2 regions of the Bacillus methanolicus genome follow, and region 1 is predicted to be linked to the other one. Evidence: riboswitches for the same ligand, from Rfam matches in the RefSeq annotation. Region 1 holds a riboswitch; the other holds the start of a gene.

The links. A riboswitch is a leader RNA that binds a small molecule or an ion and turns the genes downstream of it on or off. The one in region 1 is predicted to bind S-adenosylmethionine.
Region 2: another riboswitch for S-adenosylmethionine. It lies ahead of mtnW (2,3-diketo-5-methylthiopentyl-1-phosphate enolase); the one in region 1 lies ahead of C0966_RS00395 (trans-sulfuration enzyme family protein).

Annotation. Positions count from the first base shown of each region.
Region 1 covers NZ_PNFF01000001.1:96,008-101,627, forward strand. The annotation lists gene thiE (thiamine phosphate synthase) at 1-92, shown strand, start outside; gene C0966_RS00385 (DEAD/DEAH box helicase) at 212-1,372, shown strand; gene C0966_RS00390 (hypothetical protein) at 1,699-1,833, shown strand; SAM riboswitch class I at 1,954-2,059, shown strand; gene C0966_RS00395 (trans-sulfuration enzyme family protein) at 2,229-3,371, shown strand; SAM riboswitch class I at 3,471-3,581, shown strand; gene C0966_RS00400 (PLP-dependent aspartate aminotransferase family protein) at 3,714-5,513, shown strand; gene C0966_RS00405 (aliphatic sulfonate ABC transporter substrate-binding protein) at 5,545-5,620, shown strand, end outside.
Region 2 covers NZ_PNFF01000001.1:549,242-554,861, forward strand. The annotation lists gene C0966_RS02810 (carbon-nitrogen family hydrolase) at 1-703, opposite strand, end outside; gene C0966_RS02815 (pyridoxal phosphate-dependent aminotransferase) at 824-1,996, shown strand; SAM riboswitch class I at 2,083-2,186, shown strand; gene mtnW (2,3-diketo-5-methylthiopentyl-1-phosphate enolase) at 2,406-3,629, shown strand; gene C0966_RS02825 (2-hydroxy-3-keto-5-methylthiopentenyl-1-phosphate phosphatase) at 3,626-4,288, shown strand; gene C0966_RS02830 (methylthioribulose 1-phosphate dehydratase) at 4,285-4,920, shown strand; gene C0966_RS02835 (1,2-dihydroxy-3-keto-5-methylthiopentene dioxygenase) at 4,942-5,475, shown strand.

The DNA of each region.
Region 1 (5,620 bases):
TCATATCTGCCATCAGCATGGCCGCTTCTCCTCTGGAAAGCACAAAGCAAATTAAAGAAGCAGTAGTTTCTTTAGCCGGATTGCAAAAATAAATTCTTAAGTTCGAGGAAAGAGTGCTTTTTATAAGGCACTCTTTTTTAAACTCTTCCTTTCGATATTGAAAAAGATGTGGAATAATACTCTTTATAAAATATTCATAAGGAGATCCTACATGTCAGAAAAACAATCAATCATTGCAACATTACAACCGTTTATACAAGAAGCATGGAATAAATCAGGCTTTGAAAATCCAACATCAATCCAAAAGCAGGCGATTCCGCTTATTTTACAAGGAAAAGATGTGATAGCAGAATCCCCGACTGGAACGGGAAAAACACTTAGCTATTTGCTGCCTTTGCTTCATAAAATCGATCCGAATAAAAAAAGCGTACAAGCTGTGATTTTGGCTCCCTCTCAGGAACTTGTAATGCAAATTTTAGGTGAATTCCAAAAGTGGTCTGAAGGAAGCGGAATAAGAGGCGCTTCCTTTATTGGGGGAGCCAACTTGAAGCGGCAGCTTGAAAAATTAAAGAAAAATCCTCATGTTGTGATTGGCACACCGGGGCGTACATTTGAACTAATCAAACAGAAAAAGCTGAAAATGCATGAAGTAAAGATGGTCGTTCTTGATGAAGGCGACCAGCTTCTTATTCCTGAACATGCCGATACCGTTAAAAATATCATTAAAACAACGTTAAGTGACCGGCAGATCGCACTTTTTTCAGCAACACTTGCATCCAAAACAGAAGAAGCGGCAAAGGATCTTGCAAACGATCCTGAAGTCATTCGCGTGAAAAAGGATGAAACAATCGGCTCCTCGAATGTTGAACATATTTATTTTGTTTCGGAGCAGCGAGATAAGATCAAATTACTGGAGAAAGCCGCACGGCTAAAAGGGATAAAAGCACTTGTTTTTGTTAAGGATATCGGCAACTTACAGGTGCTTGCAGAAAAACTTCACTACAAAGAACTCCAAGCAGAGAAATTGCACAGTGAGATGAATAAAATCGAACGCCAAAAAGCATTAAAAAATTTCCGGACAGGAGAAAGTAATTTACTGCTGGCAACGGTTGTGGCAGCGAGAGGCCTTGATATTAAAGGGATTACACATGTGATTCATTTCGACTTTCCGAAAGACTTGAACCAGTACGTGCACCGTTCAGGGAGAACCGGTAGATTTGGCGAAAGCGGCACTGTCATTTCGTTTGTGACAGACAGGGAAGAGCGGGAATTAAAGAAATTCGCTAAAGAGTTGAAAATACCTGTTCATAAAAAAGTCTTTTATAAAGGAGCAATAACCGACGATCATGCGAAAAAAGAAATGAAAAGCTAGGCAGCAAGGCGCCTAGCTTTTTTATGGCGAAGTGAACGAATCGCTGTAAAATAGAAAAAATCGCAATAATACCCGAATTATCGCAGTTAAATTAAAATAATCGCAATAATATCCGAAAAATCGCAATTAAATTGAAAGAATCGCTGTAATATCGAAAAAATCGCTTTTATATATTTTACGGAATCTGCTTTACAGCGAAGCAAAAATATTGCTATGACAAGGAACGGAAGCAAAAAGATCACTTAATTAGGAAACGCTTGCCGGGAATAATAAACAAACGAAAAACCAATACTACTTTTGAAAATTAGTAAAGGAGTCGAGCTGCAATGGGACGTACAAAACCGGCAAATGCAAACGCACAAAGAAACAACAATGCGAAAAAAGGAAACAATCCGAGTGAAGAGTTGGTCGAATTTACTTCACCAAAAAACAAAAAAAATCAAAACAATCCCGAGGATTAACTGATGGGCACCGAAAGAGGATTCGTTCAAACGGACCTCTTTTAATCTTAAAAACCCAGTTGACGAATCAACTCGTTTTTTGTTATACTCCAGCTAATATTATGAATTTTAGAAATTATACTCTTATCAGGAGAGGCGGAGGGACAGGCCCTGTGAAGCCCGGCAACCTGCATGGTTCATTGCAAAGGTGCCAAATCCTGCAGACAGAAGTTCTGGAAGATAAGAGGAGGATATGAACTTTACGCCTCTTCTTTGTGAAGAGGTTTTTTATTATCATGTTCTAATCACCCGTAGTTCCTCACCTATATAGGTGGAAGGTAACGGGCGCTTGGATCTGATTTGTTCTACATAATATGAGCCTCGATAAAGTTTCAATTTTTTTGAAGAAGGTGGAAATGTTGACGGAGAGGTTTGAAACGAATTTATTGCACAGTGTAAAAAAACAAAAACTCCCGATCAAAAGTAAAGTTACCCCGATTTATCAAACTTCCGCGTTTACGTTTGACGATCTTAATGATCTTGAACGATATTACAAGGGAGAAGGCAACTACTTATATACCCGTACGGGCAATCCGAATACTGATGAACTCGGTGAAGCAGTGGCAGCTATCGAGGGGGCTCCAGCAGGTGTTGCGACATCTTCCGGGATTTCAGCGATTCTTGCCGGGGTGCTGTCAGCAGTTAAGAGCGGTGATCACATTGTTGCTGCAGATGACCTGTATGGAGGAAGCTTTCATTTATTAAAAAATGAATTGAACCAACTTGGAATTGAGACCACTTTTGTACCATTTTCAGACCTTCAACAGGTTGAACAGGCGATTCAGTCTAATACAAAGCTCCTTTACACAGAGTCAATTACGAATCCGCTGTTGAGAGTTGAAAATCTTGAAGCTGTTGTGGATCTTGCCAAAAAGTACAATCTTGTCACAATTGTTGATAACACATTTGCATCTCCTTACCATTGCAATCCTTATAAACTAGGGGCAGATTTAGTTATTCATAGTGCGACAAAATATATTGGCGGACACAGTGATATTACGGCCGGTGTGGTTGTCGGCAAAGAAGAGATGGTTGCCAAAGCACGGAAAAAAGTGGTGAATCTCGGTGCGAATGTCAGTCCGTTTGAAGCGTGGCTTACATGCCGTGGATTGAAAACTCTCGCTTTAAGAATGAAAAGCCAGTCTCAGAATGCCAGGAAGCTGGCCGAAGCTCTAAAGACAAATGAAAATGTGGCTAAAGTATACTATCCTTTTGACCATTCAGAAGAAGGCTTTGGGGCGATCGTCACAATCGAGCTATCGAAAATAGTGGATGTAAATAAGTTTTTCCGTGCACTTTCTTGGGTGAAAATTATTCCGACGCTTGCCGGAGTGGAAACGACTGTTTCACATCCGATGTCAACTTCCCACCGTGCTCTGCCTCCTAAAGCAAGAGAAGCATTAGGAATCACGAAAGAAGTTGTCCGTATATCAGTCGGAATTGAACATCCGGAAGACATCATTCAAGTGTTCGAAAAAGCGATTGAAAATTCTGTTTAATGAAAAATTATGTTTGACTTGATTCATAAACTAAATTATAATCCTTTATAAAGTTAACGAATTAATATTTTAATTGATTAAAATTAGAATATCAGCAATCTCTTATCAAGAGTGACGGAGGGATCAGGCCCGATGAAGTCCGGCAACCTTCAAGCAATGCTTGAAAAGGTGCCAATTCCTGCAGACAATTCATTGTCTGAAAGATAAGAGGAGGAACCCCCTCTTCTTATGAAGAGGGGGTTTTTTCGTAAATAGATTTCGGAATAGTAAAAAAACACAAATAAATGTAAGTATTAAACCTACTAAACCAATAAAAATAATTATATTTAGGAGGAAAAAACAATGGCAAAACAATATGATACGTACGATGTAGAGACGATTCTTTTACATGGAGGGCAATCACCGGATCCAACAACCGGTTCTCGGGCTGTTCCGATTTACCAAACAACCTCATATGTATTTCATAACACCGAACATGCCCAGAGCTTATTTTCGCTCGATGAACCTGGAAACATTTATTCAAGAATAGGAAATCCAACAGTCGATGTCCTCGAAAAGAGAATTGCCCTGCTTGAAGACGGAGTAGCAGCAGTTGCCACTTCATCAGGAATGGCAGCAATTGCTTTATCCATTATGAATATTGCTCAGGCAGGTGATGAAATTGTTGCAGCATCCAATCTTTACGGTGGTACATATAATTTATTCGCCGTTACACTTCCGAAATACGGAATTAATGTTCATTTTGTCGATCCAAAAGATCCGGAAAATTTCCGCAAAGCGATTACACCAAAAACGAAAGCTCTATATGGAGAGATTATCGGAAATCCGAGCCTTCATGTTTTAGATATTGAAGCGGTGGCAGAGATTGCGCATGAAAATGGAATTCCATTGATAATAGATAATACGTTTGCCACCCCATACATTTGCAAACCGATTCAATGGGGAGCTGATATTGTCGTTCACTCGGCAACTAAATGGATTGGCGGACACGGTACAGCGATTGGCGGCCTTGTTATTGATGGGGGGCGCTTCAACTGGAATAACGGAAAATTCCCTGGATTCACAGAACCTGATCCAAGCTACAACGGCATCAGATATGCAAATGATTTTGGAACGTTAGCCTTTAGTACAAAGCTGAGAGTTCAGCTGTTAAGGGACTTTGGTTCTTGCTTAAGCCCGCAAAATGCATTCCTGTTGCTGCAAGGGCTTGAAACGCTTCATCTTCGGATGGAAAAACATACTGAAAATGCGTTAAAGGTTGCTCAATTTTTGAAATCTCATCCGGCAGTAGAGTGGGTATCATACCCTGGCCTGGAAGACCACCCTGCTCACGAACTTGCGAAAAAATACTTGAGAAACGGCTTTGGTTCAATTGTGAATTTCGGAATTAAAGGCGGCCGGGAAGCGGGTAAAAAAGTAATCGACCATATAGCTTTATGGTCCCATGTTGCTAATGTCGGGGACGCGAAGTCACTCATTATACATCCGGCTTCAACGACACATCAGCAGTTGAGTGCAGAAGATCTTAAGAAAACAGGTGTCAGTGAAGAATTGATCCGTTTGTCTGTTGGGCTTGAATCGGTTCGTGATCTGATAAATGATTTAGACCAGGCTTTTTATCAGGCGACCGGAATTTCTTCAAAGGGTGCTGAAAAAGGAGATACGGCAGTAAATGACGAGGGGGTTATCCGCTGGGCGCTCCAATCGCCATTTGTCCGGGAAGTTGTTGATGGGAAAGAAATACAGCGGCCAAAAACGCTGGCAATTGTCGGTTTAAGCAGCAACCCGGGGCGTCCGAGCAATCGATTGGCACGGAAAATGAAGCGGCTTGGATATAAAATTGTTCCGGTCAATCCGAGAGAAACAGAAGTACTTGGAGAACAAGCATATCCTGATTTAAAATCAGTTCCATTTAAGATTGACATTGTGCAAATCTTCCGCAGCCCAGAGGCAGCAATTGAGATTGCAAAAGAAGCGGCAGAAGTTCAGCCAAAAGTTTTCTGGCTTCAGGAAGGCGTTATTTCACCAAAAGCAGTGGAAATTGCAAAAGAAGCAGGACTCGAGGTTGTTCATAATCGCTGTACGTATAAAGAAGCGCAGCGCCTCCGAGGAACAATTGTCACTTATGCATGCGAGATTTAAAGATTAGGAGAGAAGAGAGGAGACTAATGAGATGAAGAAATGGTTTGGAATATTGGCAGGATTGCTGCTATTGTTCGGAGTTGCCGGCTGCTCGAACAGCACGGGTG
Region 2 (5,620 bases), 450 kb from region 1:
CAACAAGAATTTCTTCCTGCTCTCCGGCTTCTGCAATGATTTCCCCCCACGGATCAATAATCATGGAATGACCCGCGAATGTATTGTTCGGGTCTTGCCCGGAACGGTTGCAGGCAATGACAAAACATTGATTTTCGATTGCGCGTGCGATTAAGAGGCTTCGCCAATGGGAAAGTCGGGAATGAGGCCATTCTGCCACAACAAACAATGCTTCTGCACCTTCCGCAGTATGAGTGCGGATCCATTCCGGGAAACGAATATCGTAGCAAATTACCCCTGCAAATTTTCTGTTTTCAAGCTGAAATAAACCTTTTGATTTTCCGCGGGTCAAAAAAAGATGTTCATTCATCAGCTTGAATAAGTGGAGTTTACTGTATTCGTGAATTTTATTGCCGTGTTTGTCGACAATCAAAAGCGTGTTAAAGACTCCTTCAGAGGTTTTGTTTGCAACGGAGCCACCAACAAAATGGATCCCGTGTTTTCTTGCTGCATTTTGCAGAAAAACAGTTGTTTCACTAGCATTTTCATCGGCTATTTCATTGATTCGAGTCAAATCATATCCTGTAGTCCATAATTCCGGAAGAAGAATTATATCCGGTTTTTTTGCAGCAGCTTCTTGTATAAGATTTTCCGCAGATTGAAAATTTTTTTTCGGATCGCCGAAGGCAAGATCCATCTGAATACATGCTATAGTTAATTTCATGACCTTCACCCTGTTTGAAAAATTTTATTCTTTACAAGCTTACATTTACGTTATATTATTTTTGACTAGAATTTCAACAATTTTATAAAATGAAAATAATTTCTGATTGTAGGTGTAACGATGAAACATTTCTCCCAATCTGATTTATTAAACAGCCTTCCGAAACAATTTTTTGCTTCGCTTGTAAAAAAAACAAACCAATATATTGAGAAAGGCTATGATGTCATTAATCTAGGCCAGGGAAACCCTGACCAGCCGACTCCTGAACATATTGTGAAAAAACTTCAGCAAGCTGCAGCAAACCCTGTGAACCATAAATATTCACCATTTCAGGGATTTCGATATTTAAAACAAGCAGCTGCGTTATTTTATAAACGGGAATACGGGGTGGAACTGGATCCGGACAAAGAGGTGGCAATATTGTTCGGCGGGAAAGCCGGGCTTGTTGAAATTCCGCAATGTCTGTTAAACCCGGGGGATGCCGCTCTCGTTCCTGATCCGGGATACCCGGATTATTGGTCAGGGATTGTATTGGCTCGTGCTGAGATGATCACCATGCCGCTCCGTGAAGAAAACGACTTTCTTCCTGATTTTGCCGATCTGCCGGAAGAAGATGCAAAAAAAGCAAAATTAATGTTTTTGAATTACCCGAATAACCCGACCGGGGCAACGGCGACAAAAGAATTTTTTGAACAGACTGTCAAGTTTGCCGAGGAAAATGATATTTGTGTTGTTCATGACTTTGCATATGGAGCCATCGGCTTTGACGGACAAAAGCCGCTAAGCTTTTTGCAGTTTGAAGGTGCAAAAGATGTCGGTATTGAAATTTACACACTCTCTAAAACTTATAACATGGCAGGATGGCGGGTCGGGTTTGCGGTTGGAAACGAAAGTGTGATTTCTGCCATTAACCTTTTACAGGATCACTTGTATGTCAGCTTGTTTGGAGCAGTTCAGGAGGCCGCAGCTTCTGCGTTGACAGAGTCTCAGGAATGTGTAGAAAAACTGAACAAAATGTACGAGTCAAGACGAAATGTTTTGATTAACGGGTTAAGGTCAATAGGCTGGAACGTAACAGCTCCAAAAGGATCATTTTTTGCCTGGCTGAAAGTGCCGGATAACTTTACATCAGAACAATTTTCTGATTATCTTCTTGAAAAAGCGCATATCGTCGTTGCGCCGGGCATTGGCTTTGGCAAGCATGGAGAAGGCTATGTCAGAGCAGGATTACTGACTTCTGAAGAAAGACTTTTAGAAGCAGTTGAGCGAATTAAAGCTTTAAAAATTTTTTAAAATGATGGATTGACAAATCAAAATATTCCTGCGATAATCCAAATAAATCTAGCGCGTAAAAAATTGAATATGAACCAAATATTGTTTTCTTATCAAGAGCAGGCGGAGGGACGAGCCCAATGAAGCCCGGCAACCGACTTATTTTATAAGCACGGTGCTAATTCTTGCAGCAATAGCTGAAAGATGAGAAGATCTTAGTTTGCAGCACTAACCTCTTCTTGTCGAAGAGGTTTTTTTGTTGCGTAAGAAAGAGGTTATCAACCGGTTTTTGAATTTATCGACCAGTCTTAAGGATATCGATGCCTGCCGAATGGGAGCAAATGCACCTTGAACGGGAGTAAACTCCTGATAAACAAAAATAAACATTTTTCGTAAGTATTAACCAGTTTCCATGAAAGGAAGATTCCAATTGAGTGAAATCATTGCGACGTACTTAGTGTTTGACTCCAAACATGACCCTGAAAAAAAAGCGGAAGAAATTGCCCTTGGGCTAACAGTCGGTTCCTGGACCAATTTGCCTGAACTCGAAAAAAATCAGCTCAAAAAACATAAGGGGAGAGTCGTTTCTGTAGAAGGTCTGGCACCCGGGGGAGCTCAAAAAGAAACGGAAGCTTTGATTAAAATTGCCTATCCGACAGTGAATTTTTCATTTGACATTCCAGCCATATTAACAACTGTTTTCGGAAAATTATCAATGGATGGAAAAATAAAACTGCTGGATTTACAGTTTAGCAGCGAGCTAAAAAAAGCTTTTCCCGGACCGCGATTCGGCATTCCCGGCATCCGTGAAAAATTAAATGTGTACGATAGGCCGCTCGTCATGAGTATTTTCAAAGGCTTAATTGGCCGGGATCTTAATTATTTGCTATTCCAGCTAAAGGAACAGGCAAAAGGCGGAGTCGATATTGTGAAAGATGACGAAATACTGTTTGAAAATGAGCTGACGCCATTTGAACAACGAATAACTGAAGGGAAAAAAGCTCTCCTTGATGTTTTTGAAACAACCGGGCACCGGACATTGTATGCAGTCAATTTAACAGGGCGTTCGTCAAAGCTTCGTGATCAGGCAAGAAAGGCTGCGGAATTGGGTGCAGACATATTGCTGTTTAATGTGTTTTCCTATGGCTTGGACATTCTTCAAGAGCTTCGGGAAGATGATAACATTGCCCTCCCGATTATGGCTCACCCGGCATTCAGCGGCGCGATCACCTCATCACCTTACTACGGTTTGTCTCATTCGCTTTTACTCGGTAAGCTAACCCGCTATGCGGGAGCCGATTTCTCTTTGTTTCCTTCACCGTATGGGACGGTTGCACTTGAAAGAGACAAGGCACTTGCGATGGCTGTAGCTTTAAGAGAAAGAGAAGACTATAAGCCGAGCTTTCCGGTTCCTTCAGCAGGCATTCATCCAGGCTTGGTGCCTCTTCTTGTACAGGATTTTGGAATTGACAGCATTATCAATGCAGGCGGCGGTGTTCACGGACATCCGGATGGCACAAAGGGAGGAGGACTTGCATTCAGGCAGGCAATTGATGCAGTTCTTTCCGGCAAATCACTATCCGAAAGCGCGGAGACCTTTCCAGAACTTAGAAAGGCAATTGATTTATGGGGTTCCTTCGAGGTGAACGTATGAAAAAATTTGCCGTATTTTGTGATTTTGATGGAACGATTACGGAAAAAGATAATATAATTTCGATTATGCAAAATTTCGCTCCTTCTGAGTGGATTCAAGTGAAGGACCAAATTTTAGCTCAGGAAATTACAAACCAAGAGGGAGTAGGGAAGATGTTTTCCCTTCTCCCAAGCAGATTAAGAAATAAAATTGCCCATTTTACTGTTCAGAATGCCTCTATTCGCCCCGGATTTCAAGAGTTCATTGATTTTCTTAATGAACATGATATTCCATTATTTATTGTTAGCGGCGGAATTGATTTTTTTGTAGAACCAATTCTTAAAAGATTTGGACCTTTTGCAGGATTATATTGCAACGGAGCTGATTTCAGCGGGGAAAATATTGAGATTCTATGGCCGTACAGCTGTGATGATTATTGTTCAAATGGTTGCGGCTGCTGCAAGCCTTCCGTTATCAGAAAACTGGAAGGAAACAGATTTTATAAAATTGTGGTTGGCGACTCGATCACGGATTTAGAAGCAGCTAAACAGGCTGATTACGTTCTTGCCCGGGATTTTTTAGAGGATAAATGCCGGGAACTAGGTATTCGATTTGATTCATTTGAAACATTTTTTGATTGTATAGAATCTATTAAAAAGATGATTGGGGTGAGAGCATGAGTTTGTTGGCTGAGAGATGGAATGAGCTTGCTGATGTAAAAGATGAATTGGCGGAAAGAGACTGGTTTATGGGGACGAGCGGGAATCTCGCAATTAAGGTTAGTGACAAACCTTTGCAATTTCTTGTAACAGCAAGCGGCAAAGACAAGCGAAAACGTACGGAAGAGGATTTTCTTCTTGTTGACGAAAACGGTCGGCCGGTAGAAAACACTCACTTAAAGCCATCAGCTGAAACTTTGCTTCATGTAGAAATTTACAAAAAGACGAATGCTGGATGCAGTTTGCATGTGCATACAGTTGATAACAATGTCATTTCCGAAATTTACGGTGATAAAGGTGAAGTGAAATTTCAAGGTCAGGAATTAATCAAAGCGTTTGATATATGGGAGGATGACGCTGTACTTTGTTTTCCGATTATTCATAATCATGCCCATATTCCAACATTGGCAAGAACATTTTCTGAGCACGTCAAAGAGGATACAGGGGCTGTATTAATTCGAAACCACGGCATTACTGTCTGGGGAAGAAATGCATTTGAAGCGAAAAAAATTCTGGAAGCGTCGGAATTTTTATTCCGTTATCAATTAAAGCTTCTTGAATATAAGTCATATCAACAGTTAAGAGTTGTCTAAAAAATGAAAGGAGAATGAAAAATGGCGTACATAGTCTTGCAAAACAGTGGAGAAAAAATTGAAATTCAAGAGGATGTAGCTGTATTTTTAGAAAATCAAGGAGTAATTTATGAGCAATGGGATATATCAAAGCTTCCATCCAATCTTCGAGAAAAATATTTATTAACAGATGAAGAAAAAGAACAAATTCTTGAAGTTTTTAAAACCGAAATTGAAGACATTTCTGCCCGCCGAGGATATAAAGCTCAGGATGTTATTTCTCTGGCAGAACATACACCTAATCTGGAACAGCTGCTCGAAAATTTCCAAAGAGAACACCATCATACAGATGATGAAGTCCGATTTATTGTCAGCGGTCATGGAGTTTTTATTATTCAAGGAAAAGACCACAACTTCTTTGAAGTGCATTTAAATCCCGGAGATTTAATTTCCGTTCCAGAAAATACCCGCCACTATTTCACTCTTTCAGATGACCGTAAAGTGGTTGCAGTAAGAATTTTTGTTACAACAGAAGGCTGGGTTCCCATTTACGAAAAGGAAGAAGTCGAACAGTAAGAAGTTCCGAATAGGGTCTGACTCCCTCCAACAATATATTTTGAATTGGAGGGGTCTGACCCTTTGTTTTTCAGTCAGCCCCTTTTTAATTTAATCCTTATTTCTCCAAAAAATGCTTTAAAATCTTCCATCATCCTTTAAAAAA